Regions from separate parts of the Nitrogeniibacter aestuarii genome, predicted to be linked through region 2. Evidence: predicted binding sites of a transcription regulator. Region 2 holds the regulator's gene; each other region holds the start of a gene.

Region 1 (10,446 bases), 1.5 Mb from region 2:
TTGTTGTCGGCGCCGGTCAGGCCGGTGCCGCACTGTCGGCACGCCTGCGCCAGCAGGGCTTCGAAGGGCAGATCACGCTGATCGGCGAAGAACCCGTCGCCCCCTATCAGCGCCCGCCCCTGTCAAAGAAATACCTCACCGGCGAGCTGCCCATCGACCGGCTGTACCTGCGACCGGCGTCGTTCTACGCGGACCAGAACATCACGCTCATGACCGGTTGCCGGGTCGAGCGCATCGATCGCGCGGCGCGTCGGGTCATCACCCCTCGTGGCCCCCTGGCCTACGACGCACTGGTCCTGGCCACCGGGGGGCGGGCGCGGCGTCTGCCGCAAGCACTCGGCGGCGGACTCGACGGTGTCTATACGGTGCGCACCCTGGCGGACGTGGACGCCATGGCGCCGGAGTTCGTCGCCGGCCGGCACCTCTTCATCGTGGGCGGCGGCTATATCGGGCTGGAAGCGGCGGCGGTCGCCCGCCAGCGCGGGCTGACGGTCACCGTGCTTGATGCGTCGTCGCGCATCCTCAATCGCGTCGCCAGTGCACAGACGGCAGACTACATTCGCGCCCAACACCTGGCCCATGGCGTCGAGATCATCGAAGGCGAAACACTGGATCACCTGACCGGCGTCTCCCGGGTCGATGGCGCCTTGCTCTCCAACGGCCGCCAGATTCCGGCGGATTTCGCCATTGTCGGCATCGGTCTGGCACCGGCCACCGAACTGGCGGAGGCCGCCGGTCTCGATGTGGCGGACGGCATCACCGTGGACGCACTGTGCCGCACGTCCGATCCGGCGATCTACGCCGTCGGCGACTGTGCCTCCTTCCCGCATGGCGCCGGGCACCTGCGCCTGGAATCCGTGCCCAACGCCATCGCCATGGCAGAGGCGGCAGCCGACGCGATCCTGGGACATGGCACCCCCTACCGGCCAAACCCCTGGTTCTGGTCCGATCAATACGACATGAGCCTGCAGATTGCCGGGCTCAGTACCGGATATGACCGCGTGGTCAGCCGCGATTCAGACCGGGGCAAATCATTCTGGTACTTCGCCGGAGCGCGTCTGCTCGCCGTGGACGCGGTCAACGATCCGCGCGCCTACATGCTGGGAAAACGCTGGCTCGAAGCCGGTCTGTCACCGAACCCTGCCCACGTGGCGGATGCTTCCCGTGAGCTGAAATCGCTCGGTACGAGCTGAACGAAAACCCCAAGGACAACACCATGGCAAAAATCACCTACATCGAAGCCGACGGGACCGAACACGTGGTCGACATTGCGACGGGCAAGACCGTCATGGAAGGCGCCCGTGACCACAACATCGCGGGCATCCTCGCCGAATGCGGGGGCGCTTGCGCCTGCGCCACCTGTCACGCCTATATCCATCACGAGTGGTTCGACAAGTTGTCACCGGCCAATCCGGTCGAGGAGGACATGCTCGAATTCGCGGTCGACACGGATCCGTCCCGCTCCCGCCTCACCTGCCAGATCACCGTCACCGATATGCTTGATGGCCTGATCGTGCAATTGCCGGAGAGCTGACCGGCCGAGGGCGACCAAGCGCATCGCCCGGCGCACCGGCGATCCGCCTGAGCGCGCACAACGCAGGCGCCTCCCCCGCTGCTGCCACGGCCGGCTAAGGCTTCACGCCCTGCCGCCATTGCCGTGGCGACACACCGCATTGCGCCTTGAATACACGCGACAGGGCCGCCTCACTGCCGTATCCGACCTCGATGGCGATCAACTTGAGTGCGCGCCCCGCCTTCAGCCCCTGTTGCGCCAGTTGCACACGCCAGCCCTGCAGATACGCGCCGGGCGTGCAGCCGACGGTGTTGCGAAAGGCATTGGCAAAGGCGCTGCGCGACATGCCCGCCACCGCTCCCAGGGCATCGAGCGACCATGACTCGGCCGGCTGCTCGTGCATGGCGATCAGTGCCCGGCGCAGACTCGGGTGCGACATGCCCGCCAGCATGCCGCCATCCACGCAACCCGACTCCATGAGGTGGCGCAACAGCTGGATCATCAAGGCCTCAAAGAGCCGGTCCACAAGCGCCCGCCGACCGCAGTTGTCTCCGAAGGCCTCGTCGAACAGCAGCGAGAGCACCGGCGCCGCCCCGTCGATCTGCGACAAGGGCACGCACACCACCCGAGGCAGGGCATTGACCAGCGGGTTGCCCTCGCCCCCCTCGAACCCCAGCCGGGCACAGGCCAGCCGCGCGCCCTGATCGGGGTCGGTCACGAAGCGCCGGGGCATCGGCGTCGGGTACATGAGCAGGCTCGGTTCGCCGATGTGCAGTGGCGGCAGCTGGGCATGGATGACGTCGATCACGCCGGACTGGATCAGATGGATCTGCCCCCCCTCACCGGGAGACGAGAAATCGGTGACACCACACAGGGCGCCGGAATGAAATAGCTGCGCCCGCACCGGGAAACGGGCCAGCAACGCTTCGAGTCGATCCGTGCAGGCGTCCATAAAAATACTCTGAGTTAAGTTTTCGATACGTTATGCATCTTCTAGTCCTTGGTCAAACGTAAATTAGGCCTTGCCACACGGCACCCCTATCTCTGAACAAGGAATCAATGATGAGTATCGAAAACGTCCTCTATCGCACTGAAGCGACCGCCACCGGCGGCCGGGAAGGCAATGCAAGCACCGCCGACGGCGTGCTGAACGTTCAACTGTCGACCCCGCGCGAACTCGGCGGCGCGGGCGGCCCGGGCACCAATCCGGAGCAACTGTTCGCCGCCGGCTACTCAGCGTGCTTTCTCGGCGCCCTCAAGTTCGTCGCCGCCGGGGAAAAGGTCGCCCTGCCGGCCACGGCTCAGGTGAGCGCGTCGGTGGGCATCGGGGCCATCCCCACCGGTTTCGGCATCGAGGTGGACCTGCGCATCAGCGTGCCGGGCCTGCCCACAGCGCAAGTGCGCGCGCTGGTCGACAAGGCGCACATCGTCTGCCCCTACTCCAACGCCACCCGCAACAACATCGATGTGCGCCTGAGCGTCGTCTGAGTCCCACCCATGCACGCCCCAACCCCAACGGGAGTCACCATCATGAAGATCAAGAACACCATCCTTGCCGCCAGCCTCGGCACCCTGCTCACCACCACCGCCGTTGCCAGCGGCAGCCCGGGCGTCGAACACACCACCCAGGCCTTTCTCGACGCCCTCGCCCAGGGGGGTGGTCAGCCCATCGAAACGCTCAGCCCGGCCGATGCCCGCGCCGTGCTGATCGGTGCCCAGAAAGGCGCAAAGCTGCCGCCCGCGGATGTCAGCGAGAAGACCATCACCGTCGATGGACAAGCACTCGAACTCACCATCGTTCGCCCCAAGGGCGCTACGGGAACGCTGCCAGCCTTCATGTTCTTCCACGGTGGCGGCTGGATCCTGGGCGACTTCCAGACCCACGAACGATTCGTTCGCGATCTGGTGGCTGACTCCGGCGCCGCAGCCATCTTCGTGAACTACACCCCGTCACCCGAAGCAGGCTACCCGGTCGCCATCAACCAGGCCTACGCCGCCACCCGATGGGTTGCCGAGCATGGTGACCAGATCAGTGTCGATGGCAGCCGGCTTGCGGTGGTCGGCAACAGCGTGGGTGGCAACATGGCAGCCGTGGTCGCCCAGATGGCCAAGGACAAGGGCACACCGGCACTGCGCGCGCAGGTGCTGTTCTGGCCGGTGACCAATGCCAACTTCGAGAACGCCAGCTACGACGAATTCGCCCGCGGGCACTTCCTCACCAGATCCATGATGAAATGGTTCTGGGACGCCTACACCACCGATCCGGTGCAGCGACAGGAACGCTATGCCGCCCCGCTGCTGGCCTCGCCCGAGCAACTCGAAGGCCTGCCCCCGGCGCTGATCATCACCGCCGAGAAAGACGTCTTGCGTGATGAAGGCGAAGCGTACGCTCGCAAGCTCGACGAGGCCGGCGTCACCGTCGTGGCCACGCGCTACAACGGCATGATCCACGACTTCGGCTTGCTCAACGTCTTGTCCGCCGTGCCGGCCACACGCGCTGCATTGCATCAGGCGAGTGAGGAGATCAAGGCACGGGTACGTTAGTACCGGCACAACGGCCATTGCCTCGCCCCCGGACGGAATTGTTCTGTATCAGTACCGGAGGGGGGCGAATTTCCTGCGACGCCCGACTGGTCGTTCTCCTACATATGGTCAATGGCCCTGATTGGCCGAGGCTGTGTAAAAACAGCCCTCATGGCATGATGTTCGCATCATCAGGATGATCAGATGCCATGAAGCGATTCATTGAAGGGCAAAGCCGCATACAAGGCAGCTTGCTGCCGGAGACGCTGGATGACTTTGTGTCCGAGACCAATCCGGTTCGCGTCATTGATATCTTTGTTGATGAACTCAATCTGCGACAGTTGGGTTTTGCTGGTGTCGAGCCGGCGGAGACAGGTCGGCCGGCGTATCACCCGTCGGTGCTGCTCAAGCTCTACATCTACGGCTATCTGAACCAGGTTCAGTCAAGTCGGCGCCTGGAGCGCGAGGCGCAACGGAACGTCGAGTTGATGTGGCTGGTGGGCCGTCTGGCGCCTGATTTCAAGACCATCGCCAACTTCCGCAAGAACAATCCGAAGGGTATTCGCGGCGTATGTCGTCGGTTCGTTGTGCTGTGTCGGGAACTGGAGCTGTTCTCTGAGTCGGTCGTCGCCATCGACGGCAGCAAATTCAAGGCCGTCAACAACCGAGATCGCAACTTCACCAGTGCCAAGCTGCAGCGGCGCATGAACGAAATCGAAGCAAGCATCGAACGCTACCTGGCCGAGATGGATACGGCGGACCGTCGCGAGCCCGAAGTGGCTCAGGTGAAGAAGGCGCGGCTCACCGACAAGATCAACATGCTGAAGGCGCGAATGAAAGAGCTCGAGGCCATCGGCGCGGAACTCGAGAACACGCCCGACAAGCAGATCTCCCTCACCGACCCCGACGCCCGCGCCATGAAGACGCGGGGCACCGGTATCGTGGGCTACAACGTTCAGACGGCCGTCGAGACGAAGCACCATCTGATCGTGGCGCACGAAGTGACCAACGACGGACTCGACCGGGATCAGTTGAGCAAAATGGGCAAACAGGCTCGCAAGGTCATGCGGGTGGAGTACCTCACTGCCATTGCGGATCGGGGGTATTTCAAGAGTCAGGAAATCCTCGCCTGCCACAAGGCCGGGATCGTGCCGCTTGTGCCCAAAAGCATGACTTCCAACGCTAAGGCAGACGGCCGGTTTGATCGAGCGGACTTCGTGTATGACCGCGACAACGGCGAGTATGTTTGCCCGGCCGGCGAGCGCCTGATCTGGCGCTACACCAGTGATCAGGCTGGACTGAGGGTGCATCGCTATTGGAGTTCGAAATGCCCGACCTGTCCTATCAAATCACGATGCACTCCCGGGGACTATCGACGCGTCAGTCGCTGGATCCATGAGGAAGAACTGGAGGTCATGCAGGCGCGGCTCGACGAAGCGCCTGAGAGTATGCGCATCCGTCGTCGCACCGTGGAGCATCCGTTCGGGACGCTAAAGGCATGGATGGGCGCAACGCATTTCCTGACCAAGGGACTTGAACGCGTGAAGACCGAGATGAATCTTCACGTTCTGGCCTACAACTTGAAACGGGTGATGAATCTGATGGGAAATGAGGCCTTGATAAGAGCGATCCGGGCCTGATCAGGCCTTTGTTCGGTCGCAAATTCGCAACTCACCTCTCGCCGACGGAATCGATTGACTCGGGGACGTCCTGAATTTCTCGATCCAGGTGCGCGTCCAGAGGCGTTTTTACACAGCCTCGGCCAGGAGCGGTCTGTTGCGCTCTCCTGCGATCGGTCCGCTTAGAACCTGAAGCGGCCCTTGACGCAAAGCACCCGGATCGATGCGATGGACATGACGCCATGCCAATCGTATGCTCGTCGTGTCTCGTGGGCACGAAATTCTCCTGTCACGACTGCAGGGTTTGTTAGCTTGGTTATCACTGCACATAAATACAGTTTTTATTGTAATTCCCAGTGCCATCAAGGGATTCAGCATGCGGGCTTCGGCAGGTTATACCGCAGGTCCCTGATTACGCCCGCAATTTTGCGGTCTACAACAAGTTATGCCTGACCCCAACAACCCACGCCTCGTGCTCGCGACACTAGTTGCGCCTTTGGCGGTGCCAGTGGCACTTGTTGTCGTGCCGGTTATTTCGTGCGCGTGTTGGCCGTTCTATTACGATCTTCCTTGGATATTGGGCTTTGCTGTTCCAGTTTCGTATTTGGCTACGTTGTTAGTTGGCCTTCCACTTACTCGCCTACTCAAAAAAAAGAATCGCCTAAACCTTCAATTTCTTGTTGCGGGCGGGACACTAATGGGCACCATGGTTTTCTACATTTTCAGTGTCTTTTGGGGGCTGCTACTCACGTCCTCTCCTGTTCTAGAGTTTTCTACGTATGCAGCGCTTTTTGGTGCTGTTCTTGGCCTGCTTGTTTCGCTGACCTTTGGCTTGGTCGCGGGCATAACATGGCGTTCAAGCGGGACGCCTGCCGGCAAGCCGGCAGCCGCCCCTTAACTCAACTACAAGGGCTTCCCCCCGAATCGCAAGCATCGATTCAAATCATTTGATTCTCCTGGTGCTGGCAACACGACGTGTCGAAGAAGCTGAAGGACTGCGGTACTACAACCGGTCATGTTGGGCATTAATGGCCCGGACCCTGATGAAAGACGCGCGTGGGGGCCTCATTCGTTAGCAGGGCTCGGTGTTGCCACCCCTGGAGTTAATCAGGTACGCCCCACGCGGGTCCAAACCGCTTCACATCAACGCTGTGTTGTCCTGCCAGAATTCATTTCCTGTTCTTGAAGATCATTCGACCGGATCGGCCTTGAGCCGGAACTGATCACCGTTAGAGGTCTCGCATGAGCTCTGTCTCTGGCGGCCAATCCCTCGCTCGCGTCCTCGCGGCAATCGAAGGTTTCTTCGTCCGCCACGGCGAATGGCCTACCGTCGTCCGCCTTCCGCCTGGCTACATCGAGCACTTGCGGGACGTAGCGTTACCGCCGGCGGCTTTTTCGAAGCTCACCGCGAAAGTGGCGCTTGTGCCCGAAGCGTCGGCAACGGCCATCGCCGAGAACCAAGCCGGGTTGCAGAACAACTACGGCGTGTCTGGCTTCTCGAAAACAAAACCACCAATTCGCGCTCGGAACTTCCTATTGCGGCCCGACAGGTCGCGATGTCCAAGCAAGCGCTCAGGCGAACGGCTTTCGAATCAAACTTCCCGTACGGCAGGAAGCTCCAGCATCAAGGTCCCACTGGCGCTTGGGAGGCGGCAGCCCCACCCAAGCAGCGGGAACGCACAGTCCCTGACGTCAGAAAGCGTCATGAACCATCACAGCAGGTTCATGACGCTTTCAGGACAGTCAATTCGAGTTCGAGAGACTTTCTTCAGAGAGTCACTGCAGCGCTTACCAGCTCGCCTCGCGCTCGGGTGTCGCGGTGATCTTGTGGATGGTCAGATCGGCGCCCTCGAACTCCTGCTCCTGATCGAGGCGCAGCCCCACGGCCGCCTTGAGCACACCATAGACCAGGAAACCACCGCCGAAGGCCACGCCCACGCCGGCCAGCGTGCCGAGCAGCTGACTCAGGAACGTCACGCCGCCCATGCCACCGAAGGCTTCCAACCCGAAGATGCCGGCGGCAATGCCGCCCCAGGCGCCGCACAGACCATGAAGCGGCCAGACACCCAGCACGTCGTCGATCTTCCAGCGGTTCTGGGTCAGCGTGAACATCAGGACGAACAGGGCACCGGCAATCAGGCCGACCACCAGCGCGCCGCCCGGGTGCATCAGATCCGAGCCGGCACACACCGCCACCAGACCGGCGAGCGGGCCGTTGTGCACGAATCCCGGGTCGTTCTTGCCGAAGACGAGGCCGGCCAGTGTGCCGCCGACCATGGCCATGAGCGAATTGACGGCCACCAGACCACTGATGCCCTCGACGGTCTGGGCACTCATCACATTGAAGCCAAACCAGCCCACGGTCAGAATCCACGCGCCCAGGGCGAGAAAGGGAATACTGGAGGGCGGATGCGCCGCGATGGCGCCGTTCTTGGAATAACGTCCGTGCCGGGGGCCAAGCAGCAACACGGCCGCCAGGGCAACCCAGCCGCCCACGGCGTGCACCACGACGCTGCCGGCAAAGTCATGGAAGGTCGCGCCGAAGCTCGCTTCGAGCCATGCCTGGAAGCCGAAGTTGCTGTTCCAGATCATGCCTTCGAAGAAGGGGTAGACCAGCCCCACCAGCAGCGCGGTGGCGGCCAACTGCGGATAGAAGCGCGCACGCTCGGCGATGCCGCCCGAAATGATGGCGGGAATCGCTGCCGCAAAGGTCAGCAGGAAGAAGAACTTGACCAGATCGTAGCCGCTGCGCTCATTGAGCACGGCGGCACTGTCAAAGAAGTCGATGCCGTAGGCCACGGTGTAACCGATGAAGAAATAGGCCAGGGTGGACACCGAGAAATCGACCAGAATCTTGACCAGCGCGTTGACCTGATTCTTCTTGCGGACCGTTCCAACCTCGAGAAAGGCGAAGCCGGCATGCATGGCAAGCACCATAATGGCGCCCAGAAGAACAAACAGTACGTCACTGGACGTCTTGAACTGCTCCATGAGAATGCTCCGTTTTGCACAATAGCGGAGCATTTAGCACGAGCCGTGCCAGCAAATTAAACCCATAAAAACAGTGACTTGAATATTTACGCACCAGAAAGCCGCATCATCAGGCACTTGTTTGGTGCGCCGTTTTCAGCACAACGCCCCATGTTTGTGCAAACACGCTCGGCGTGCGCCTTAATTCGGTGCCCACCCTTTCGGTAACAGGACCCACATTTCACCATCTTGGCGCATGCGCCCGGCAAGGGCGCCTGCTTCATCACCAAAACCCCAGAAGTAGTCGGCCCGGACACCGCCCTTGATCGCGCCGCCCGTATCCTGGGCCATCACCAGACGCCGCATCGGCCGGGTACTGTTCGGCTCGGTGGTTGCCAGAAACACCGGGGCGCCAAGGGGCACCGCGCTACGATCGACGGCAATACTGCGCTCGGCCACCAGCGGAACGCCCAGCGCCCCCAGCGGCCCGTCGTTGCCCGAAGGCATGCGGCGGAAGAAAACGAAGGCCGGATTCTGGTCGAGGAGCTCGCGCAGCCGCTTTGGATGGCTGCGCGCCCAGCGCTGGATGCCCTGCATGGAGGCTTGCGACAGCGTGAGCTCCCCCTGGTCGATGAGCCAGCGGCCGATCGACTTGTACGGGTGGCCGTTGTGGTCGGCATAACCGATGCGCAGGTAGGTGCCATCGTTCAAGGCGATACGCCCCGAGCCCTGAACCTGCAAAAAGAACAGCTCGATCGGGTCGTTCGCCCACGCGATGACCGGCGCACGTACGTTACCCCCTTGCGCGGCCAACTCGCCCCGCGTCCAGTACGGCACCAGCTTGTTCCCCTCGAGACGGCCGCGCAGACGCATGTTCTTCAATTCGGGGTAGATCTCGCTCAGATCGACCGTCACCAGATCGTCAGGGACACCGTAAATGGGCCAAGCGCTGAGCGCGCTGCGCTTCAGGCTGCCGCGGATGAGTGGTTCGTAGTAGCCGGTCACCATGCCATCGGTGGAGCCATCGCCATTGACCACCTGCCAGGGCGCGAAGCGGGTCTCGAAAAACTGGCGCACCGCGGCTCGACCCGGCTGGGCGCCCAGGGTCGTGGCGACCGTGCACACATCGGTCCATCGCCGGTCAGCGACCAGCACGTCGCACGAGCGCAGCAGCGCCGGCCACGCGGCCTCGATCTGATCGGCTTGCCAGCCCGGCAACTGTGCAAAACGCGCGGGCTTCAGCCGCGCTGCCTGAACCACGTCCTTAGGTGGCGTCGGCCGCGTCTCGGGCACGGGGACGACCGGCGTCGCGGCCGGGGTTTCCGGCGCGGGGGTACCCGGCGCAGGGGCCTGGGGCACGCTCTGGCACGGCGTGCACTCAGGCGGTGGCGGCGTGACGCAGCTGACGCTGAAGAACACGGAAACGGCGAGAACAAGGGCAGGCAGGAGGCGACGCGGGGTCATGGGCGCAGATCAGTTAAACTCGAACGAGCAAGATTCGCCAGTATAGCGGGGGCGCGAGCCGCGCTGCGACTGGCACCCTCCCCCAACAAGGAGATTGTCACCCATGTGGGTCATCCTGCTCGAAGCCGGTGTGGCGCTGTCGCTGCTCCTGATCATCGTCTGGGCCACCTGGCCCCGCAAGAAGAACACGGAAAATGACAAACAAGACGACTGACCTGGCCCTCTTTCTGGCGCGCGTCGAACAGACGCTGGATCGCCTCGACGCCTGGCTCCCGGCCCCCGTCACGCCGCCGGACTGGTCCAGCGCTATCGCCTTCCGCTGGCTTCGCCGCGGCGCCCAGGCAAGGCTTGAGGCCA
Region 2 (10,446 bases):
GCCTGACCCGCGCCATGGCCATCGAGCTCTCACCCCGGGTCCGTGTCAACGGGGTAGCCCCGGGGGCCGTGATGTGGCCCGAGGATGATCAGTTTCCCGGTGCCGAACGGGTCGCCATCATCGATCACACCTTGCTCAAACGTGCCGGCCGCCCCGACGATATCGCCGGTGCGGTTCGTTTTCTGCTGCTCGATGCGCCCTATGTGACCGGACAGATCCTTGCCGTGGACGGGGGAAGAAGCGCCCACCTGTGAGAAAAATCAGGCATTTGCCCTGTTTTGTGTCCGGTATAATGGCGCGTTGTTTGTTCGTTTGAGGTTCGCATCATCGAAGCCGTGCAGCCCGTCACCGAGGGCCGATTCTCCAACACCTTTCTGCGACTGAAGAAAAAGCTTGAGCGCGCAGTAGGTACCGCCATCACCGATTTCAACATGATTGAAGACGGCGATACGGTCATGGTGTGCATCTCCGGTGGCAAGGACTCGTATTCGTTGCTGTCCATTCTGCTGGCCTTGCGCGAACGGGCGCCGGTCAACTTCCGCCTGATCGCAATGAACCTCGATCAGAAACAACCGGGATTCCCCGACGATGTGCTGCCCGCCTACTTCGAATCGATTGGCGTTGAGTACCGCATTGTGACGGAAGACACCTATTCGATCGTCAAGGAAAAAATACCAGAGGGGAAAACCACCTGTTCGTTATGCTCCCGACTGCGGCGCGGCATCATATACCGCACTGCAAAGGATCTGGGCGCGACCAAGATTGCGCTCGGCCATCACCGGGATGACATGATCGAAACCCTTTTCCTCAACATGTTTTTTGGCGGGCGCATCAAGGCCATGCCGCCCAAGCTGGTGAGCGACGACGGCGAGCATGTGGTCATTCGTCCGCTGGCCTACTGTGCCGAAGCCGAGATCGAGCGCTTCGCGCGCGGTATGCAGTACCCCATCATTCCCTGCAATCTCTGTGGATCGCAGGAAAATGCCCAGCGCCGTCAGATCAAACTGATGTTGCGCGACTGGGCCGAGAAATTTCCCGGGCGGATCGAGTCGATCAGCACGGCGATGCAGCATGTGATCCCGTCGCATCTGGCGGACAAGTCCCTCTTCGATTTTGTCGGCTTGACCCGAAATGACGAAGTTGCCGAGGGCGATACGGTGTTCGACCCACCCGAGCTGCCATCACCAACGCTGGCGCAGCCGATTCAGTTGCACGTCACCCGGGAGTCCTGATGCATCAAGTTCACCCAGCCTTTCGAGCCTTCAGCACCGTGTGCGCGCATTCGGCGGCGCGCACGGGTTTCAGGCCGGAGAAAGGCGCTGTTAAGCGTGATCTTTCATGACAGAACAACGTAACGTGTGCGTGATGTACGCCGAACTCGTCGGTGGGGAGCGTCTGGCTGCCCTGCTGAGCGAGACCGAAGCCGGACACGCGGTCGAGCGCAGCATGAACCGCATCGAGCGGGTGGTCGAAGGCCAAGGCGGTGTGCTGCTACGCCGGGCCAGTGATGAAATCTGCGTTGCATTCGAACGCTGTGACGGCGCGATCATCTCGGCCAACGAAATGGTCGAACGGGTCGCCAGTCTGCCGCCCGTGCGCGGGGTTCGCCTCGGGATCCGCATCGGCATGCACTACGGTGCCATGGAAGAGGAAACGCCCCCGGCGGGTGAAGCATTGGCGGTCGCCATGCGTCTGGCCGGCATGGCGCAGTCGGGGCAGGCGCTCATCAGTGGTGCGACGGTCCTGTTGCTCACGGCCGGTACGCGCCAGTACATCCGTGAGGGCAAGGAACACGGCCTGAGTGTCGAAGGCTTCGAATGGCCGGTCTATGCGCTGGCGGGTCGTGCCGGGATGGCGACATCCATTCCCCCGGCAGCGCGCGTATCCCAGCGTCTGCGCGTGCGACACCAGGACGACACGCACATGGTCGAGGAGCTGCGGCCGATTCTGCTGATGGGGCGCGAGATGGGGAATGATATCGTGGTGATCGATCCGCGAACCTCTCGTCAGCACGCCCGCATCGAGCGGCGGCGCGACGGGTTCTTCCTGGTGGATCAAAGCACCAACGGCACCTTCGTGGCAAACGAGGGCGGCGGCGAGCAGTGTATTCGCAGCGGCGAGGTCATGCTGGCCGGTCAGGGCCGGATTGGCTGTGGTTTTTCGGCCAATGAGACCGAGAAAGATCTGGTGTTCTACGAAATCATCTGATGCGTGAACGGACTAATGAATGACTGAGGGCGCCTGCGGGCGCCCTCAGTCATTCAAGAAGCCTTTTTTGGTTCGTTGCTCACGGCAGCTTCGGGTTCTGAAGCCGGTTTTTCGTGTTTGCCCGACAGGCAGGTTTTCATGAATGCACGACGTTCATCACCCTTCAGGGCTTGTTCCTTGGCGGTCTTGTTGCAGTTGCGCATGCGTTCATGCTGCGGATTTGCCATGACGGCGGAGGTAGGGGCGAGGGCGACCACAAGGGCCAGCAGGTGAGCGATCTTGCGCATGGAAATCTCCTGAGGTTTCGACTTGAAGAGATTCCGAGCTTAGATGATTGAAGCGTAAATGCCATGTAGATATGACATTGTTGTTACGTGAGCTGTGCGCTTGACGAAGGCCGTGCCAGTTGTTCAATCGGGATTGTCCGACAGCAGCAGGGCGCGCTGACGGGCAATGAATTCCTGAGTGGTATCGATGCCGCGCAGTTGAAGAATGGTGGTGCGTACGGCGGCCTCAAGCAGCACGGCGATGTTACGCCCGGCCGCCACGGGAATCACCATTTTCGGTACTGCGACACCGAGAATTTCCATGGTGTCCTGCTCGATGGGCAGGCGGGTTGGATCGCCTTCGCCCGGCTGGCGCCGTTGCAGGTAGATCACGAGTTTGAGCCGCATTTTCCGACGACATGCCGTTTCGCCAAAGATGGTGCGGATGTTAAGAATGCCGATCCCGCGAACCTCCAGGTAGTTCTTGAGCAGTTCGGGGCAACGCCCTTCGAGCACGGTTGGCGCGATCCGTGAGAACTCGACCATGTCATCGGCAACCAGTCCGTGGCCGCGCGAGATGAGCTCCAGCGCCAGTTCGGATTTGCCGGCGCCCGAGTCGCCCGTGATGAAGACGCCAAGGCCGAGCACGTCCATGAACACGCCATGGAGGGCCGTACGTTCTGCCATTTCGCGAGACAGATAGAGTCGCAGTTGATCCACGACACTGGCCGCCGGCTGCGGTGAGCGGAAGAGGGCCACGTCAGCCGCCGCACATTTGCGCTCGAAGGTCGCTGGCACCTCGCAGCCGTCAGCCACGATCATGGCTGGCGGGCGGGCCGACAGAATTTCCTCGACATAGCGGGCAAGGCGATTCGCGGTCTGGCGACGTGCCCAGGCAATTTCGGCCATGCCGACGATCTGGAGTCGCTCGGGGTGAATCAGATTCAGGTGCCCGACGAGATCGGCGGGCCAGACGCGTTCTTCGGAGACCGACAGCGTCCGGTCGAGCGTGCCGCAGATGTGCGTCAGCTCAAGGCGTTCGCCAACTCGCTCAAAGAGGCGGCTGACGCTGGTCTGGCGCATGGGCACCCCATGTGGTGAACAGGGCGTGTACGGCAGCCGCATCCGACGCATGATGGACGCGATCGCGGAATTCGCTGTCGCTGAACAGCTGCGCGAGCTCTGACAGCAACTGAAGGTGTTGCTCGGTGGCCTGTTCGGGCACCAGCAGCACGAACAGAAGATCCACGGGTTTGCCGTCAGGGGCGTCGAAGGGAATCGGTGTGCTCAGACGGATGACCGCTCCGGTCGCCTCTTTGAGGCCCTTGATTCGACCATGCGGGATGGCGACGCCCTGACCCAGTCCGGTAGAGCCGAGCCGTTCGCGTGCGAAGAGGCTGTCGAAGACCGTACTGCGGCCAATGTCCTGATTGTTTTCGAAAATCAGGCCTGCCTGTTCGAAGACGCGCTTCTTGCTGCTGGCTTCGAGGTCAACGAGGACGTTATCGGAGGAAAGGAGGGAGGCAATGAGGTTCATGGAGACTTCTTGCGACCCCTTGGGGTCGAGACCGCCCGGCCGGGGCGGGACGGGTTAATTGAGCGGATTGGCCCGCATTATAAACCCTTGTCCCCGGTCAGGCGGCGAGGGAATCGATCACGATTCGATGCTTTGGTGCTTGAGCGCTTCGTTGCTGTGCCCCTGGACCTTCTGCTTGTACTTGAGGACCTGACGATCGAGCTTGTCGGTCATGGCGTCGATGGCAGCGTACATGTCTTCGTTTTCGCTTTCGGCGAACAGATCCTTGCCACGCACATGCAGGGTCACTTCAGCTTTCTGGACCAGCTTCTCGACCGACAGGATGACATTCACGCTGGTGACGTTGTCGAAGTGTCGGATCACACGATCCAGCTTGGATTCCACATACTCGCGGATGGCGGGCGTGACTTCCACATGGTGTCCGGTGATATTGAGGTTCATGATCGCTCCTGTAGTCAGATCGTCTTGCGTTTGCTGACCGGCGGGATGTTGAGGGACTCACGGTATTTGGCAACCGTGCGTCGGGCCACCACCATGCCCTGCTGGCCAAGTAAATCTGCGATTTTGGAATCGGATAAGGGTTTTTTACGGTCTTCAGCCTCCACAAGTTGACGAATTAACGCGCGGATGGCGGTCGACGAGGCAGCGCCACCGGTATCGGTCGCAACATGGCTGCCAAAGAAATACTTGAACTCCAGTACGCCGCGGGGCGTGGACATGTACTTTTGCGTGGTGACGCGTGAAATCGTCGACTCGTGCAACTCCAGTTCCTCTGCGATCTCGCGCAGCGTCAAGGGGCGCATCGCCACCTCTCCATAATCGAAGAACTGGCGCTGTTGGTCAACGATGGACTGCGCGACGCGCAAAATGGTGTCGAAGCGCTGCTGCACGTTCTTGATCAGCCATTTGGCCTCCTGCAGCTGGCCGCCCAGATCGCCGTTGTTGCCGCGATTCTGCTGGAGCAATTGCGCATACAGGGCATTGACCTTGAGCTTGGGCATGGCCTCGGGGTTGAGCGCGGCCGTCCACCGGCCGCGGACCTTGCGCACGACCACGTCCGGGATGACGTAACGCGTGTCGTTGAGGGCAAACTCGGCGCACGGACGCGGGCTGAGGCTGCAGATGAGGTGGTGCGCCTCCCGCAGGCTGTCTTCCGAGCATTGCAGGTTACGGCGGAGGCGGACAAAGTCGCGCTGGGCCAGCAATTCGAGGTGCTCGACAACGATGCGCATGGCCAGATCACGGGTGGGTGACTCGGGCAGCGAGCGCAGCTGGAGTGCCAGACATTCGGACGGGCTGCGTGCGCCGACGCCCGGGGGGTCGAGGTGCTGCAGGTGGTGCAGGGCAATCTGCAGGTCTTCGATCTCGACTTCGTTCTCCGGATCGAACATCTCCAGAATGTCGTCGAGTGATTGCGTCAGGTAGCCATCGTCGTCGAGAGCTTCCATGAGCAGGCGGACCAGCGACCGGTCGCGGTCGCTCATCGGGGTCAGTGCAATCTGTTGGTCGAGGTGTTCCCGCAGCGATACCTGGGCGGCGTGGAAGGACTGAAAGTCGCTGTCGTCGTCATCGTCCCGGTTGCTGCTGCTGCCCGAACTGGAGCTGGCCCAGTCGGACATCGCGTCGAGCACTTCGTTGCTCTGGGACTCGGTGCTCTCGCTTTCGTTGCGCTCGCCTTCGCCATCGCCCTCACTGCCGCTTTCGGGGCCGGGGCCCTCTTCACGCTCAAGCAGCGGGTTGTCGAGCAGTGCCTTCTCGATTTCCTGATTCAACTCGATCGTCGACAGCTGGAGCAGTTTGATGGACTGCTGCAGTTGTGGCGTCAGCGTGAGGTGCTGCGAGAGTTTGAGTTGAAGTGTGGGTTTCATGGGGAATCGCGCTGTCAGAGTCTGAAATGTTCGCCGAGATAGACCTGACGTACCTGGTCATTTTGCACGATATCGGATGGTGTGCCACTGGCAAGCACTTCACCCGAGTTGATGATGAATGCGCGCTCGCAGATGCCGAGGGTTTCGCGCACGTTGTGATCGGTGATCAACACACCGATGCCACGGTCCTTCAGGAAGCGAATGATCTTCTGGATATCGAGCACCGCGATGGGGTCAACGCCGGCAAACGGCTCGTCGAGCAGGATCAGCCGTGGCGACGTGGCCAGGGCCCGCGCGATCTCGCATCGGCGCCGCTCACCCCCGGAAAGCGAGATGGCCGTGCTGTCGCGCAGGTGGGCAATCCCGAGTTCTTCGAGCAGTTCTTCGAGCTTTTCATGCTGGGCTGTCCTGGGCAGGCCCTGAAGCTCCAGCACCGCAAGGATGTTCTCCTCGACCGTGAGCTTGCGAAATACGCTCATTTCCTGAGGCAGGTAAGACAGGCCAAGCTTCGCGCGCGCATGGATGGGCAGATGGGTCACGTCGGCTTCGTCGAGGGTGATCTGTCCGCCGTCGGCGGCGACAAGCCCCACGATCATGTAGAAACACGTGGTCTTGCCCGCGCCGTTGGGGCCGAGCAAACCCACCACTTCACCGCTGCCGACCTCGAACGAGACGTCGTGCACCACGGTGCGTGACTTGTACTTCTTCTGTAGTCCGGTGACCCTAAGCAGGCTCATCGTCGCGATCTTTCAGAATCTTGTGTATCACGTCGGCAGCAAAGCCCCGGCCCTGCAAAAAGCGGGCTTGCTTCGCCCATTCACGGGCGTCGACCGGCTGCCGGCCAAATTTCTTTTCCCACACTTCACGGGCGCGCACGGCGTCGTCCGAGTCGGTGGCCTCTTCAAGAGCGGCGTCGATCAAATGGTCGGGCACGCCCTTCTGTTTCAATTCAAGACGCAATCGCCGGTTGCCCATCCGGGTCTGGCGGCTGCGAACATAACTTTCAGCAAATCGCGCATCGGAGAGCAGATCCAGCGACTCCAGGCGGTCGAGCAGTGCGTCGAGCTCATCCCGGTTGCCTTCGCTGCCCAGTTTGCGCGCCAGTTCGGCCCGGCTGTGCTCGCGCCCCGAGAGCAGTCTCAGGGCGCGGGCCTTCAGGGCGTCTGCCATAGGCTCGGGCTCAGGCCTCGGTCGATTCAACCGGTTCGGCAGCGGCCTCGATGGCGGCCATGGCCGACAGGTTGAAGGTGGCGCGAACCTTGTTTTCGATTTCACGCGCGATGGCCGGGTTGGCCTTCAGGTACTCGCGCGTGTTGTCCTTGCCCTGACCGATCTTTGTGCCGTTGTACGAATACCAGGCGCCGGCCTTGTCCACGATCTTGGCCTCAACGCCCAGATCGATGATTTCGCCCTCGCGGGAGATACCTTCACCGTACAGGATGTCGAAGTTGGCCTGCTTGAACGGAGGAGCCACCTTGTTCTTGACGACCTTGCAGCGGGTTTCGGAACCGACCACCTCGTCGCCCTTCTTGATGGTGCCGGTACGGCGGATGTCGATACGCACGGACGAGTAGAACTTCAGTGCATTTCCGCCGGTGGTGGTCTCCGGGTTGCCGAACATCACGCCGATCTTCATGCGGATCTGGTTGATGAAGATCACCAGGGTATTGGTGCGCTTGATGTTGGCGGTGAGCTTGCGCAGGGCCTGACTCATGAGGCGGGCCTGCAGGCCCGGCAGCTGGTCGCCCATTTCGCCTTCGATTTCGGCTTTTGGCGTCAGGGCTGCCACCGAGTCGATCACGACGATGTCGATGCCGCCGGAGCGCACCAGCATGTCGGAAATCTCGAGCGCCTGTTCGCCGGTGTCGGGCTGGGAGACCAGCAGATCGTCGATGTTGACACCCAGCTTCTCGGCGTAGCCGACATCCAGCGCGTGCTCGGCATCCACGAAGGCGGCCGTGCCACCGAGTTTCTGCATCTCGGCAATGACTTGCAGCGTCAGCGTTGTTTTACCGGACGATTCCGGGCCGTAGATCTCGACCACGCGTCCACGGGGCAGGCCACCCAGGCCCAGCGCGATGTCGAGGCCCAGCGAGCCGGTCGAGACGGCTTCGATGTCGCGAGCGAGGTTGTCGTCGCCCATGCGCATGATCGAGCCTTTACCAAACTGTTTTTCGATCTGCGACAGTGCGGCGGCGAGCGCTTTGGCCTTGTTGTCGTCCATGTGGAATGTCCTCAATTTCGGTTGATGATGATTATGGCACAGAGTTTGCTGGTGTGTTGCGTCCGTTTTTCCGGGGGCGCATTCCCAGTGACTGCTCATGTAGCTTTATACAGTATCGAGCTCAGTGCGTGAATCACCGTCTGGCGACGGATGCTGGTGCGATCGCCGTTGAAGTGACAAGTTTCCGAAAAAACCGGCTGTCCGGGCCATGACCAGGCCAGACAGACCGTGCCGACGGGTTTGTCGGGCGTGCCGCCCGTCGGGCCGGCGACGCCCGAGACCGCGATGGCCACGTTTGCATTGCTGTTTGCCAGTGCCCCGGTGACCATGGCCTCCACGGTTTGTGTCGAAACCGCGCCGAATTGCTGGAGCGTTGACTCCGGCACGGCGAGCAGCCTCATTTTTGCGGCATTGGAGTAAGTGACGAACCCGGTGTCGAACCATGCCGAACTGCCCGAGATGGCCGTGATTGCCTCTGCGATCCAGCCGCCGGTGCACGATTCCGCCGTGGTCAGGATCCAGCCGCGCGTCTCCAGGGCTTTGCCGGTACTCAGGGCCAGCTCAAGCAGTTCGTCATCCATGCTCATGTCTCAGGCCTCCAGGAGGCGCATGGCAATGGCCAGCACCAGCAGGGTGTAGCCGGCGGCGATCACGTCGTCGAGCATGACACCGAATCCGCCCTTGACCTTGCTGTCGGCCCAGCCCACGGGTTGTGGTTTGACGATATCGAAGAAGCGAAACAGCACGAAGGCGGCGGCCTGCCAGCCAAGGGTGGCAGGTGTGAAAGCCAAGACCAGCCAGAAGGGCACCATTTCGTCCCAGACGATGGCGCCGTGGTCAGAGACGCCAAGCGCCTTGCCGGTGCGGTCCGCTGCGAAAACGCCGAGCACGAAGGCCGTCAGCAAGAAGAGCAGCAACATGGGCTCGGGCAGGGCCGTGCTCAGCAAGGGGAACAGCAGCCAGGCGGCGAGTGTCCCTGCGGTGCCCGGGCCTTTGGGCGATAGACCGGCGCCAAAGCCGAGCGCGATGAAGTGTGCCGGATGAGCGAACAGAAACTGCAGATCGGGGCGTCGCATGGGTGGGGCGAGTGATGTCTTGGGTCGGTTCAGTGATCGGAGGTGAAATGGTCGAAGCCACGCATCTCGAGTGTTTCCATGTGGCCGGAGATGCGCTGGATACGGCAGCCGTCGTTGCTCGACACAAGGGTGCCGATGGCATGTACCGGCACGCCAGCCGTGCGCGCGGCGGCTTCGATCGCATCATGGTGCGCCGCGGGGGCGGTAAAGAGCAACTCGTAATCGTCGCCGCCGGTCAGGCAGGCTTTGTGTGCGAGACCGGCGTCGCCACAGGCGGTCAGCAGGAGTGCCGTGGGCAGGCCCGCTTCGCGGAGGCGAACGCCCACGCCGCTGGATGCCAGAATGTGCCCCAGGTCGCCGAGCAAACCGTCCGACACGTCGAGCATTGCACTGGCCAGGCCACGCAGGCCCATGCCCAGTCCGGTGCGGGGTTGCGGGCGGTGTAGCGCCGCCATGCAGTCATCGCGCATCGTCCGATCGAGCGCTGTGCCGTCACGCAGATGCCACAGGGCCAGCGCAGCGCGGCCGGGCTGGCCTGACACCCAGACCTCGTCGCCCGCTTGGGCGCCGGCGCGTGTGATGGCCATTCCGGTGGGGACTTCTCCCATGATGGTCACGTTGATGGTGAGCGGCCCGCGTGTCGTATCGCCACCGGCGAGATCCACGCCGAAGGTGCTCGCACAGGCCCTGAACCCCCTGGCGAAGCCATCGAGCCAGTCGGAATCGACGGCCGGCAGGGCCAGAGACAGAAACGCCCAGCGGGGAACTCCGCCCATGGCCGCTATGTCGGACAGATTCACCGCGAGCGATTTCCAGCCCAGGGCTTCGGGCTCGGCGTTCTCGAAGAAGTGGCGTCCCTCAACCAGCATGTCGGCCGATACGGCCAACTGGTGACCCGGGGCGGGGGTGATGAGTGCGGCATCGTCGCCGCCACCCAGGTCCGTGTGGGTCACGGGCCACTGGAAATAGCGGTGTATCAGGTCGAATTCAGACGGCATGGGTCGAATGGGCTTCTTGGACGCGCCAGCATAGCGCCCGCGCCGAATGGGCTGCAAATGTGACGAAACGTTTGCGCAAAATTAGTTTGTTAGAATGTAACGCTTGTCTCGCGTGGCCCTGTGGCCGGTGCCGCGCGAAGCAAAGTGCGAAACGCTCCCGGAAAGCTTCGGGTGTCGTCGTTGCCGGCCACCCGCAGGCCTGGTCTGTGGTCAGATGCCTTGGGCATCGCGACTGAGTCGTGCGACGGCTGGTGTCGCCCTTTAGCAGC
Region 3 (10,446 bases), 440 kb from region 2:
TGTGCGCCGACGCCTGCGATGAGGTGATGACGCGCGTCAAGGCACCCACGGGGCTGATCCGGTTTGCCTCCGAGCGCACCCTGCAGGCCCCTGTGCGTGGTGGCGGTAAACCTGCGTTTGGCGGAGCCCTGCGCCCGCGAGTCACGACCTACGCCAGTGCGTTGATCGTGTGCTTTGTGGCCGCCATGGTGCTGCTGGCGAACCGCGTCCCGCTGCAGGTGGATGTGCTGCGCGACCGCCGAGCCCTGATGCATGAAACGAGCGATGGCCGCATCGAAAACCCCTACATCCTGAAGATCGCCAACATGCTCGAAACGCCGCGCATGGTCGTTGTGAGTATTGTCGGTCCGGGCGACATGCGCATTGAAGGCGACACGCACATCCTCTTGCCTGCCGGCGAAGTGTCGTCCGTGCCCCTGGGGGTCAGCATGGCTGCCGACGAAACACGCCATGGGGCACAGCCCATTGCGTTCCAGGTGCACAGCACGGATGAAACGCCCGTGAGCCTCACCGAGAAATCCATTTTCCTGCTGCCCTGAACGGCGAGAACCTCAATGTATCAATACGACGAAAACGAAAAGCGCTTCTTGCGCCAGCGGGTGACGCGGTTCAGGGACCAGATGCTGCGGTACCTGAGCGGCCAGATGTCCGAAGACGACTTTCGCCCGCTGCGCCTTCAGAACGGGCTCTATATCCAGCGGCATGCGCCCATGCTGCGTGTCGCCATTCCGTACGGCACCCTGTCCTCGCGTCAGATGAGAGCGCTCGCCACCATTGCGCGCGATTTCGACCGTGGCTATGGGCACTTCACCACGCGATGCAATATCCAGTTCAACTGGGTGCGTCTCGAGGAAGTGCCGGACATTCTCGACGCACTGGCCGCGGTCGACATGCACGCCATCCAGACGTCCGGGAACTGCATCCGCAACATCACGACGGATCATTTCGCGGGCGTGGCCAGGGACGAAGTGCTCGACCCGAGACCGTACTGCGAGATTCTTCGCCAATGGTCGACCCTGTCGCCCGAATACAGCTTTCTGCCCAGGAAGTTCAAGGTCGCGATCACGGGTAGCCAGGTGGACCGAGCGGCCGTACGGTTTCACGACATCGGGCTCAGGGCGGTACACAGCGCTGAGGGCGAGGTTGGTTTCGAGGTGTTCGTGGGTGGCGGACTGGGGCGTACGCCCATGGTCGGCCAATGTGTCCGGGCGTTTCTGCCGCATCGGGAATTGCTCACCTATGTCGACGCCATCATGCGGACCTACAACCGATTCGGCCGGCGCGACAAGAAGTACAAGTCGCGCATCAAGATTCTCGTCAAGGAACTGGGCGTTGCCGCCTTTGCACGCGAGGTGGAGCACGAATGGATGTGCCTGCGCGATGGCCCCGCAACCCTCAGCGATGCCCGAATCGAAGCGGTCAGCGCCCACTTTCAGGCGCCCGCGTGCGACGTGCACGCCCCGGTGCCGGATGACGCCGCGCTCACGCGGATCTTCGATGATGCGTTTGCGGGGTGGGCCAACAGAAATACCTCGGCCCACAAGGCCTTGGGACACAGCATCGTCACCCTGTCACTGAAGCGGACCGGGACGCCCCCCGGCGACGCGACGGCAGACCAGATGGATCGGGTGGCCGATCTGGCCGATCGTTTCAGCCGGGGCGAGATCCGCGTCTCGCATGACCAGAATCTCGTGCTTCCGCATGTTCTGACCCGCGACCTGCATGCGCTGTGGTCGGCCGCACTGGACGCGCGGCTGGCAACCCCCAACGTCGGCACGGCAACTGATCTCGTGTGCTGTCCGGGGGGTGATTTCTGCAACCTCGCCAATGCCAGGTCTCTGCCACTGGCCGAAGCCATCCAGCGACGTTTCGACCAGGACGATGATCTGCAGGCAACCGGGGCACTGAGCCTCAACATCTCGGGATGCGTCAACGCCTGCGGCCATCATCACGTCGGCCACCTGGGCGTCCTCGGCGTCGACAAGAATGGCCAGGAGTTCTTCCAGGTCACGCTCGGCGGACATCCGGATGGCGAGCCCGCCATCGGAAAAATCATGGGTCCCGCCTTGCCCGCGGACCAGGTGCCCGTGGCGATCGAGCGCGTGATCAAGGTGTACCGCGAACACCGAGCCCCCGAGGAAGCCTTCATCCACACGGTCGAGCGCCTGGGACACGAACCGTTCAAAGCAGCTGTTTATGGAGGCAGGGATGGCAAGCATTCTCACGCTTGAGGGAACGTTCGAAGACACCCGCGCCCGAATCGAGCGCGGAGCGACCGCAGATCCGGCGACGCCGGCCTGCGTCAGCGTCGATCAATGGCTTGCCTGGCGGGAAGCGTCAGTCACGACGCACCGCGATATCGGGGTCTGGCTGGAGCCCGAGGATGACATCGGCGCGCTCGCCGCCCGGATTGAAGGTCTCGGACTGATCGCGATCGAGTTTCCCGTTTTTACGGACGGCAGGGGGTATTCCATGGCCCGCCTGCTGCGGGAGCGCATCGGCTATCGCGGAGAGCTGCGGGCCACCGGTGACATCCTCCGTGACCAACTCTGGTTCCTGCATCAGGTCGGCTTCGATGCTTTTCAGCTGAGGGCCGATCAAGACCTGGCCGCGGCATGCGAGGCATTCTCCGATTACACCGTGCCGGATGGGTGGACAAACGGGACGCGAACAATTTGACGGCATTGAATGCGTACAATAGTGCGGTCACCAGAAACAACGCCCGTTGCACAACATGCCCAACCGCCCGCTGTCCTGGACGCCCACGTCCATTGCCAAGGATCGACCTGCCTACATCGCGATCGCCGAGGCAATTGCCGATGACATCCGGGCCGGGCGGCTCAAGGCGAATGCCGCCTTGCCGCCACAGCGCAAGCTGGCCGATGCGCTCGGCTACAACTTCACGACCATCAGCCGTGCGTACGCCGAGGCGCAGCGCAGAGGGCTGATCGAGGCGCGGGTGGGACGGGGCACCTTCGTGCGCCCCAGCGCAGCCCCGCATATCCAGCGCGACATCGCCCGGCCGGCGGTGATCGACTTGTCCATGAACCTGCCACCGGAGCCGGATTCGACCGAGCTGCTGGCCCGGATGGAATCGGGCATGAAGCGCCTGTGCACCGACATTCGCGGCATGCTGCGCTACCAGACCTTCGGCGGCAGCCCCGAGGATCGGGACATGGCGGTTCAATGGCTCGCGCGGCGAGGCGTTCGCAGTGCGCTCAACAAGGTGTTGATCTGCCCGGGCACCCACAGTGCGCTCAACGCCTTGTTCGCGCTGCTGGCCGGGCATGGCGGGCGCATCTGCTGCGAGAACATCACCTACCCCGGTGCCCGTGCGCTGGCCGCGCTGCATTCAATCAGCCTGCTGGGCCTGACCTGTGATGCGCAAGGCGTCACACCCGAGGCATTCGAGGCGGCCTGCCGGGACCATGCGCCAGCGGCCCTGTATCTGAACCCCACCCTCCAGAACCCCACTACGGTCACCGTCCCGCTGGAGCGTCGCGAATCGCTCATCGAGGTCGCGCGACGTTACGGGGTGCCGATCATTGAGGACGACCCCTACAGTCTGTTGCTGACCGACGCCCCACCCAGTTTCCATGCGCTGGCGCCGGACATCACCTACTACGTCGGCGGCCTGTCGAAGACGCTCGGCGCGGGGCTGCGCATCGCCTATCTGGCGGCGCCCGATGTACGCCAGTTGCCCCGGTTGAGTGCGGCATTGCGGGCGGTATCGGTCATGGCGCCGCCCATCTCCATGGCCATTGCGACCGAATGGATCGCCGATGGTACGGCGGACGCTCTGGTGCAGTTCATCCGTGGAGAGTCGGTCGAGCGCCAACGGATTGCCCGCGAGGTGCTCGGCGCTGCGGACTATCTGGCCTCGGAAGAAGGCTTTCACCTTTGGCTGCCGCTGCCCGAGGGCTGGAGCCGGGTGAGCTTTGCGGCGCACCTGCGCTCGAGCGGTATCGGCGTGGTCACCAGCGACGCGTTCCTGGTCAGTGGCACGGCAGTCGAAGCGGTGCGCATCTGCCTGGGCGGTGTGGCCAGCCGCGATGATGTCCGCCACGCCATGGAGCTGGTTGGCTCGGCCCTGTCCCACCCACCGGCAATCTACTCTTCCATCGTCTGAGCACCGCCGGGTCGGTGGCGCGGGCATGGTCGTGATCCGTTCGATTTCCCCCTCGATTCCCTGACTGCTTCGGTCAGCGCCATCCGGCGCCGAGCCCCCTTGTTTCGGCCCCGGAAAGCCGGATCACATCGCGCACGACCCGCCGATTGTATGCATACAAAAATCGCACTTAATGCGTGCAATTCACCTCCTCGCCGCACGCTTCCTGTGCGCGGAATTCTCTTGCAAATCCTGATGATGAGGCACCCCACGCGGGCACCAGAACGCTGAATGCGCCGTCGCACGCGCGATTACTTGTATGCATACAATAAAAATACAATGGCTGGCACATTGATTGCTCAATTGATGCTGCGCACCACGCTGAAACGTTCCGGTCTTCCGGCCGGGGCTGCGACGCGAAGTGCGCCCCCCAACACATCAAGGAGCAACAACATGCCCGCAGTCACTCAAGCCCCTCATGCCGATGGCGACTTCTTTGTCGATTACGAAGACAAGGTCTTTGAAGACGTAAAAGCCGAACCCGGCCAGAAAGCGCTGGTCACCTTTCACACCGTGGCCTTCGAGGGCTCGATCGGCCTGGTCAATTTGCTGCAGGCCACGCGTCTGCTGCGCAAGGGCTTCGACACCACCATCCTGCTGTACGGTCCGGGCGTCACCCTGGGCCTGCAGCGTGGCTTCCCCCGCCTGGGCGACGAGGCCTTCCCCGGCCACCTGGCCATGAACAAGCAGATCGCCAAGTTCATCGAAGAAGGCGGCAAGGTGTATGCATGCCGCTTCGGCCTGCAAGCCCTGTACGGCCATGGCGAGCCCTCACTGATCCCGGGCATCGTACCGATCAGCCCCCTCGATGTGATGGACCTTCAGTTGCTCCACAAGCGCGACAACGCGTTCGTGGTCAACACCTGGACCCTCTGACGGATCGAGGAGACCCCGCATGACGACCTCCCGAACCGTCCGCGTTGCCGCCGTGCAGATGGCACCGGATCTCGAGTCTGCGATGGGCACGGTGGACAAGGTCTGCCTGGCCATCACGGAGGCCGGGCAGAAAGGCGCGCACATGGTGGTCTTCCCGGAGACCTTCGTGCCCTACTACCCGTACTTCTCGTTCATCCAGCCCGCGGTCACCATGGGCGCCGCGCATCTGAAGCTGTACGAGTGGGCGGTGACCGTCCCCGGGCCGGTGACCCGGGCCGTGGGCAATGCCGCGCGCAAGGCCGGCACCGTCGTCGTGCTGGGGGTCAATGAGCGTGACCATGGCACGCTCTACAACACCCAGCTGATCTTCGATGCGACGGGCGAACTGGTGCTCAAGCGTCGCAAGATCACCCCCACCTACCATGAGCGCATGGTGTGGGGACAGGGCGACGGCAGCGGCCTCAAGGTGGTCGATACCGCCGTCGGCCGCGTCGGCGCCCTGGCCTGCTGGGAGCACTACAACCCGCTCGCCCGCTATGCCCTCATGGCCCAGCATGAGGAAATCCATGCTGCGCAGTTTCCCGGTTCGATGGTCGGCCAGATCTTTGCCGACCAGATGGCGGTGACCATCCGTCACCATGCGCTCGAGTCCGGCTGCTTCGTGGTCAACGCCACCGGCTGGCTCACCGATGCCCAGATCGAGTCGATTACCCCCGACCCGGCCATGCAGCGCGCACTGCGCGGCGGCTGCCATACCGCCATCGTCTCACCGGAAGGCAACTACGTGTGCCCGCCCCTCACCGAGGGCGAGGGCATGCTCGTGGCCGACCTGGACATGGCCCTCATCACCAAACGAAAACGCATGATGGATTCGGTCGGTCACTACGCCCGGCCCGAACTCCTGTCCCTGCATGCCGACCTGGCCACCAAGGCCCCGCTGCATGCGCTCGGCGACGCCGAGATGCCCAACCCCACGGGAGCACACGATGACCATGACGAGCCCGGCTGCCTCGCAGCACCTCATCTCTGACCTGCAAAGCCGCGGCTTTCGCCTGGAAGGCGTGGCAGCGGACATTCACAGCCGGCGCGGTGGCGCCGGCCCCTCGGACCATGCTGCGGTGGTGGTGGACGGCCGGCCCGTCATGGTGCCGGTGCACACCAGCAGCGCCCACAATTCGCCCTACCTGGCCTCGGTGCCCAACGCCGACGGGCAGGCCACGATCCGGCGCGACGGGGTCACCATCGCAAAGGTGGAGTTCGCCCGCAAGCCGCGCTTCTACCGACTGCAAACCCTCGACGGTGTGCCCTACAGCCACATCGCCACCCTGCACGGCACCGACGTGCTGGCCACCACGGTGCTGCAACAGTGCATCCGCTATCAGAGCCGCACCAAGAGCTGCCAGTTCTGCAGCATCGGCCAGTCACTCGCGGCCGGGCGCACGGTGGCCCACAAGAGCCCGGAGCAACTGGCCGAGGTCGCCCGTGCCGCCGTGCTGCTCGACGGCGTGCGTCACATGGTCATGACCACCGGCACGCCGCCGACCGCCGACCGGGGCGCCAAGGTGATGTGCGAGAGCGCCGAGGCCATTCGCGCGGCGGTGGATCTGCCGCTGCAGGCCCAGTTCGAACCGCCGGAAGACTTCGCCTGGTTCCGCCGGGTCCGTGAGGCCGGCGTCGACAGCGTGGGCCTGCATCTGGAAATCGTCACGCCGGCACTGCGCACACGCCTGATGCCGGGCAAGGCCACGGTCTCACTGGCCCGCTATGACGAGGCCTTTGCCGCGGCGGTGGAGACGTTCGGCCGCGGCCAGGTGTCCACCTACATCCTTGCTGGCCTGGGCGATACCCGGGATGCGATTCTCGAGACCTGCGCCCGGCTGGTGAACATGGGCGTGTATCCCTTTGTGGTGCCTTTCGTACCCATCTCCGGCACGCCGCTGGAAGATCACCCCGCCCCCGACAGCACCTTCATGGATGAACTGCTGCGGCCGCTGGCCGGGCTCATCCGGGGCGCCGGCCTGTCCGGGGCGGGCATGAAGGCCGGCTGCGGCAAATGCGGCGCCTGCTCCGCACTGGCCAGCTACGAGGCCCGGGCATGAACGCGCCGCTGCCCGAAAACCTGCGTCTGCTGGTGCCGCGCGACTATCGGATCGTGCACGCCGATGCGGCGGGGAAAGCCGCTGCGCAGCAACTGCGTCGCGCCGTGTTCTGCCACGAGCAGGGGCTTTTCGACGGCGACGACACCGACGCCATCGATCCCCACGCGCTGACGCTGGTGGCTTATCCGGCAACGGATGCCACGCCGCCGGGTGATCGCCCGGTGGTCGGCACGGTGCGCATCCATCAATGCGAGCCCGGCACCTGGCAAGGCTCTCGCCTCGCGGTGGCGAGCGAGTTCCGCCGGGTCGGCGTGATCGGCGCAGCGCTCATCCAGCTTGCCGTACGCAGTGCCCACACCTTCGGCTGCAAGCGTTTCATCGCCCAGGTGCAGGCCGCCAATGTGCGCATGTTCCAGCGACTGCATTGGCACAGCCTGGGCAGCACCGAGCTGCACGGTCAGCCGCACCACGTCATGTCGGCCGACCTCGCGCATTACCCGGCCTTTGCACCGGATGAGCCGCTGCGGGTGCACGTGCATCGGGGGCGATCATGACGCTCGACGCCCTGATGACTGAAATGCGTGCCCATAAGGGCCTGGCGCACAAGCGCGACATCGAGACGCTGCTGCGTCATGTGTCGGTGCCACATGTGCCGGGCGCGGCGGCCTGGCTGGGGGACGATTGCGCGGCCCTCCCGCGTGGCGACAGTCACCTGTTGTTCGCCATCGAAGGTTTCATGAACGAGTTCGTCGCCCACGATGCCTGGTTCGCCGGCTGGTGTGGCGTCATGGTCAACGTCTCCGACATCGCCGCCATGGGCGGCCGCGCCCTGGCGGTGGTCGATGCCCTGTGGAGCGATGGCGATGCCCATGCCGCCGCCGTGATGAAGGGCCTGGACGACGCAGCCCGCGCGCTGGGCGTGCCCATCGTGGGCGGCCACAGCAACCTGCGTACGACGCAGACCCAGCTGGCGGTGGCCATCGTGGGTGAAGCGAACACCTTGCTCACCAGCTTTGCGGCGCGGCCGGGGGATGCCCTGGTGGCAGCCATCGACCTGCGCGGTGCGTATCGCGAGCCCTTCGACAACTGGGATGCGGCCACCTCGGCTCCGGCCGGACGCATGTGCGGCGACCTCGAGCTGCTGCCGATCGCGGCGGAGCGTGGGCTGGCCCACGGCGCCAAGGACATCAGTCAGGCTGGCCTGCTGGGCACGGCGCTCATGTTCATGGAGTGCTCCGGCGTCGGCCTGCAGCTCGACCTGGATGCCGTTCCACAGCCGCACGGTGTGCCCCTCGCCCGCTGGCTCAGAAGTTTTCCGAGTTTCGGCTACCTGCTGGCCTGCCGCCCCGAGCAGGTGAGCGATCTGGTCGCGCATTTCGCAACGCGGGACATTACGGCGGCCGGCATCGGGCACTTCGACGCCAGCCGTCGCCTGCAGGTGCGCACCAACGCCGCGGGTGTTGCCGAGCAGGCGACTTTCTGGGATCTGACGCAGTCTCCCCTGATGGGGGTCGAAGCCCCCGCGCACCGGGAGGTCTGCCATGTGTGAGCGCCCCTTGCGTATCGCCCTGCTGACCCATTCGGTGAACCCGCGCGGCGGGGTGGTGCATTGCCTGTCGCTGGGCGAAGCACTCATGGCGCGCGGCCATGCGGTGACCATCCACGCGCCTGCGGCGGCCGGCTCACGCTTCTTTCGCGGGACTTCGTGTGCGACACGTTTCGTGCCCTGCGAGGTCGCTCCAGCGTCGCTCAGCGCGGTGGTCGAGGCCCGCATCCGCGGGTTCGTGGATTGGTTCTCGCAACCGGGACATGCCGATTTCGACGTGTTCCATGCCCACGACGGCATCGGCGCCAACGCGCTGCTGGCCTTGCGCCGGGCCGGCACGGTGGCCGGCTACCTGCGCACGGTCCACCACCTGGAAACCTCCTTCGGGGATGCCCGGGTCGATGCCTGGGAGGCACGTTGCATCGATCATGCGGATCGCCTGCTGACGGTCAGCCCCACCTGGCAGGACACGCTGCTGCAGCGTTTCGGCCGCGCTTCAACGCTGGTGGGCAATGGCGTGGATCTGTCCCGCTTCAATCCGCAGCCGACCGAGATGGATGTTCGCCTGCGTCACCGCCTGGGGCTGGGCCGCGGGCCGATCTTTCTGATGGTCGGCGGTATCGAGGCGCGCAAGAACACCATCGGCGCGCTGCGTGCCTTTGCCCGGCTCAGACACGGCGTACCCGACGCTCAACTGCTCATCGTGGGCGGCGCCAGCCTGCTCGACCATGATCGCTACCGCCGGGATTTCGATGCCGCGCTCGCCCAGGCCGGCCTGACAGCGGGGATCGAGGTGATTCTCGCCGGCGTGCTGGCCGATGACGAGATGCCTGCGGCCTACCGTCTTGCCGACGCGCTGGTGTTCGCCTCTCTGATCGAGGGTTTCGGGCTGGCGATCATCGAGGCCATGGCCTGCGGGGTCCCCACCCTGGTCTCGGGCATGGCGCCCTTCACCGATTTTCTCGGCGACACGGACTGCCTCTGGGTCGATCCGCACGACCCGGACTCGATTGCCACCGCCATGTGCCGCGCGCTCATCCCGGCCACCCGCCAGCAACTGATCGAAGCGGGCCACCAGGTGGCGGCGCACCACCTGTGGAGTGACTGCGCACACGCGCATGAAGCCGCCTATCTCGACCTGCTTAAAACCACAACCCCAATCACGGAGTTTCAACATGCCTGAGATCTACTTCGACGTCCGTTGGCCCGATGGCCAGCAGGAACGCTGCTACTCCCCCTCGCTGGTCATCCAGGATCACCTCGATGCCGGTGGCCGCTACCCGGTGGGTGATTTCGTCCAGCGCTGCGAGAGCGCCCTGGGCGAAGCCAGCGAACGGGTCAAGGCCAAGTACGGTTTCTACTGCTCCAGTGCCATGGATCAGCTCGCGCGCATCAGAACGCGCGCCGAGGACTTCGACCCCTCGGAAAGTGAAGTCCTCGTCGAAGGCTTCAAGCCCGGCGCCCGCTGAGCGCCGCCCCCCAACCCCGCAACACAGAGGATTTCCCATGAATACCCTATTCCCCCAATCGACAGAACTACTCTCGCGCACCCATTACCCGGTACTGATCATCGGCGGCGGCCAGGCCGGGCTGTCCTTGAGCTATCGCCTCAAGCAACAGGGCATCGACCATATCGTGTTCGAAAAGCGTCGTGTCGCCCATTCCTGGAAGCATGAACGCTGGGACAGTTTCTGCCTGGTGACGCCGAACTGGCAATGTCAGCTGCCGGACTTTCCGTATGCCGGCGATGATCCGAC

What was found. The regulator sigma-54, encoded in region 2, starts transcription at its own class of promoters, with help from an activator protein. The targets are predictions, from matches to a motif close to TGGCACGCTTNCTGCTNA.
Region 1: J0W34_RS17065 (ammonium transporter) is a predicted target of sigma-54. The motif match lies at 8,680-8,697, and genes of this name have one in related genera.
Region 3: J0W34_RS04385 (MSMEG_0572/Sll0783 family nitrogen starvation response protein) is a predicted target of sigma-54. The motif match lies at 4,453-4,470, and genes of this name have one in related genera.

Annotation. Positions count from the first base shown of each region.
Region 1 is NZ_CP071321.1:3,665,769-3,676,214, forward strand. It holds gene J0W34_RS17035 (NAD(P)/FAD-dependent oxidoreductase) at 1-1,193, shown strand, start outside; gene J0W34_RS17040 (2Fe-2S iron-sulfur cluster-binding protein) at 1,217-1,534, shown strand; gene J0W34_RS17045 (AraC family transcriptional regulator) at 1,629-2,465, opposite strand; gene J0W34_RS17050 (organic hydroperoxide resistance protein) at 2,573-3,001, shown strand; gene J0W34_RS17055 (alpha/beta hydrolase) at 3,044-4,057, shown strand; gene J0W34_RS17060 (IS1182 family transposase) at 4,246-5,676, shown strand; gene J0W34_RS17065 (ammonium transporter) at 7,444-8,646, opposite strand; gene mltA (murein transglycosylase A) at 8,827-10,089, opposite strand; gene J0W34_RS17075 (ATP-binding protein) at 10,284-10,446, shown strand, end outside.
Region 2 is NZ_CP071321.1:494,551-504,996, forward strand. It holds gene J0W34_RS02295 (pteridine reductase) at 1-254, shown strand, start outside; gene ttcA (tRNA 2-thiocytidine(32) synthetase TtcA) at 327-1,232, shown strand; gene J0W34_RS02305 (FHA domain-containing protein) at 1,339-2,208, shown strand; gene J0W34_RS02310 (PsiF family protein) at 2,262-2,495, opposite strand; gene hprK (HPr(Ser) kinase/phosphatase) at 2,619-3,557, opposite strand; gene ptsN (PTS IIA-like nitrogen regulatory protein PtsN) at 3,526-4,011, opposite strand; gene hpf (ribosome hibernation-promoting factor, HPF/YfiA family) at 4,129-4,452, opposite strand; gene J0W34_RS02330 (RNA polymerase factor sigma-54) at 4,467-5,879, opposite strand; gene lptB (LPS export ABC transporter ATP-binding protein) at 5,894-6,616, opposite strand; gene recX (recombination regulator RecX) at 6,603-7,049, opposite strand; gene recA (recombinase RecA) at 7,060-8,103, opposite strand; gene J0W34_RS02350 (CinA family protein) at 8,199-8,684, opposite strand; gene J0W34_RS02355 (phosphatidylglycerophosphatase A family protein) at 8,694-9,179, opposite strand; gene thiL (thiamine-phosphate kinase) at 9,209-10,177, opposite strand.
Region 3 is NZ_CP071321.1:933,313-943,758, reverse strand. It holds gene ccoG (cytochrome c oxidase accessory protein CcoG) at 1-539, shown strand, start outside; gene J0W34_RS04400 (nitrite/sulfite reductase) at 555-2,231, shown strand; gene J0W34_RS04395 (DUF934 domain-containing protein) at 2,209-2,679, shown strand; gene J0W34_RS04390 (aminotransferase-like domain-containing protein) at 2,735-4,129, shown strand; gene J0W34_RS04385 (MSMEG_0572/Sll0783 family nitrogen starvation response protein) at 4,562-5,044, shown strand; gene J0W34_RS04380 (Nit6803 family nitrilase) at 5,064-6,074, shown strand; gene J0W34_RS04375 (MSMEG_0568 family radical SAM protein) at 6,031-7,143, shown strand; gene J0W34_RS04370 (MSMEG_0567/Sll0786 family nitrogen starvation N-acetyltransferase) at 7,140-7,697, shown strand; gene J0W34_RS04365 (sll0787 family AIR synthase-like protein) at 7,694-8,692, shown strand; gene J0W34_RS04360 (MSMEG_0565 family glycosyltransferase) at 8,685-9,872, shown strand; gene J0W34_RS04355 (MSMEG_0570 family nitrogen starvation response protein) at 9,865-10,158, shown strand; gene J0W34_RS04350 (MSMEG_0569 family flavin-dependent oxidoreductase) at 10,196-10,446, shown strand, end outside.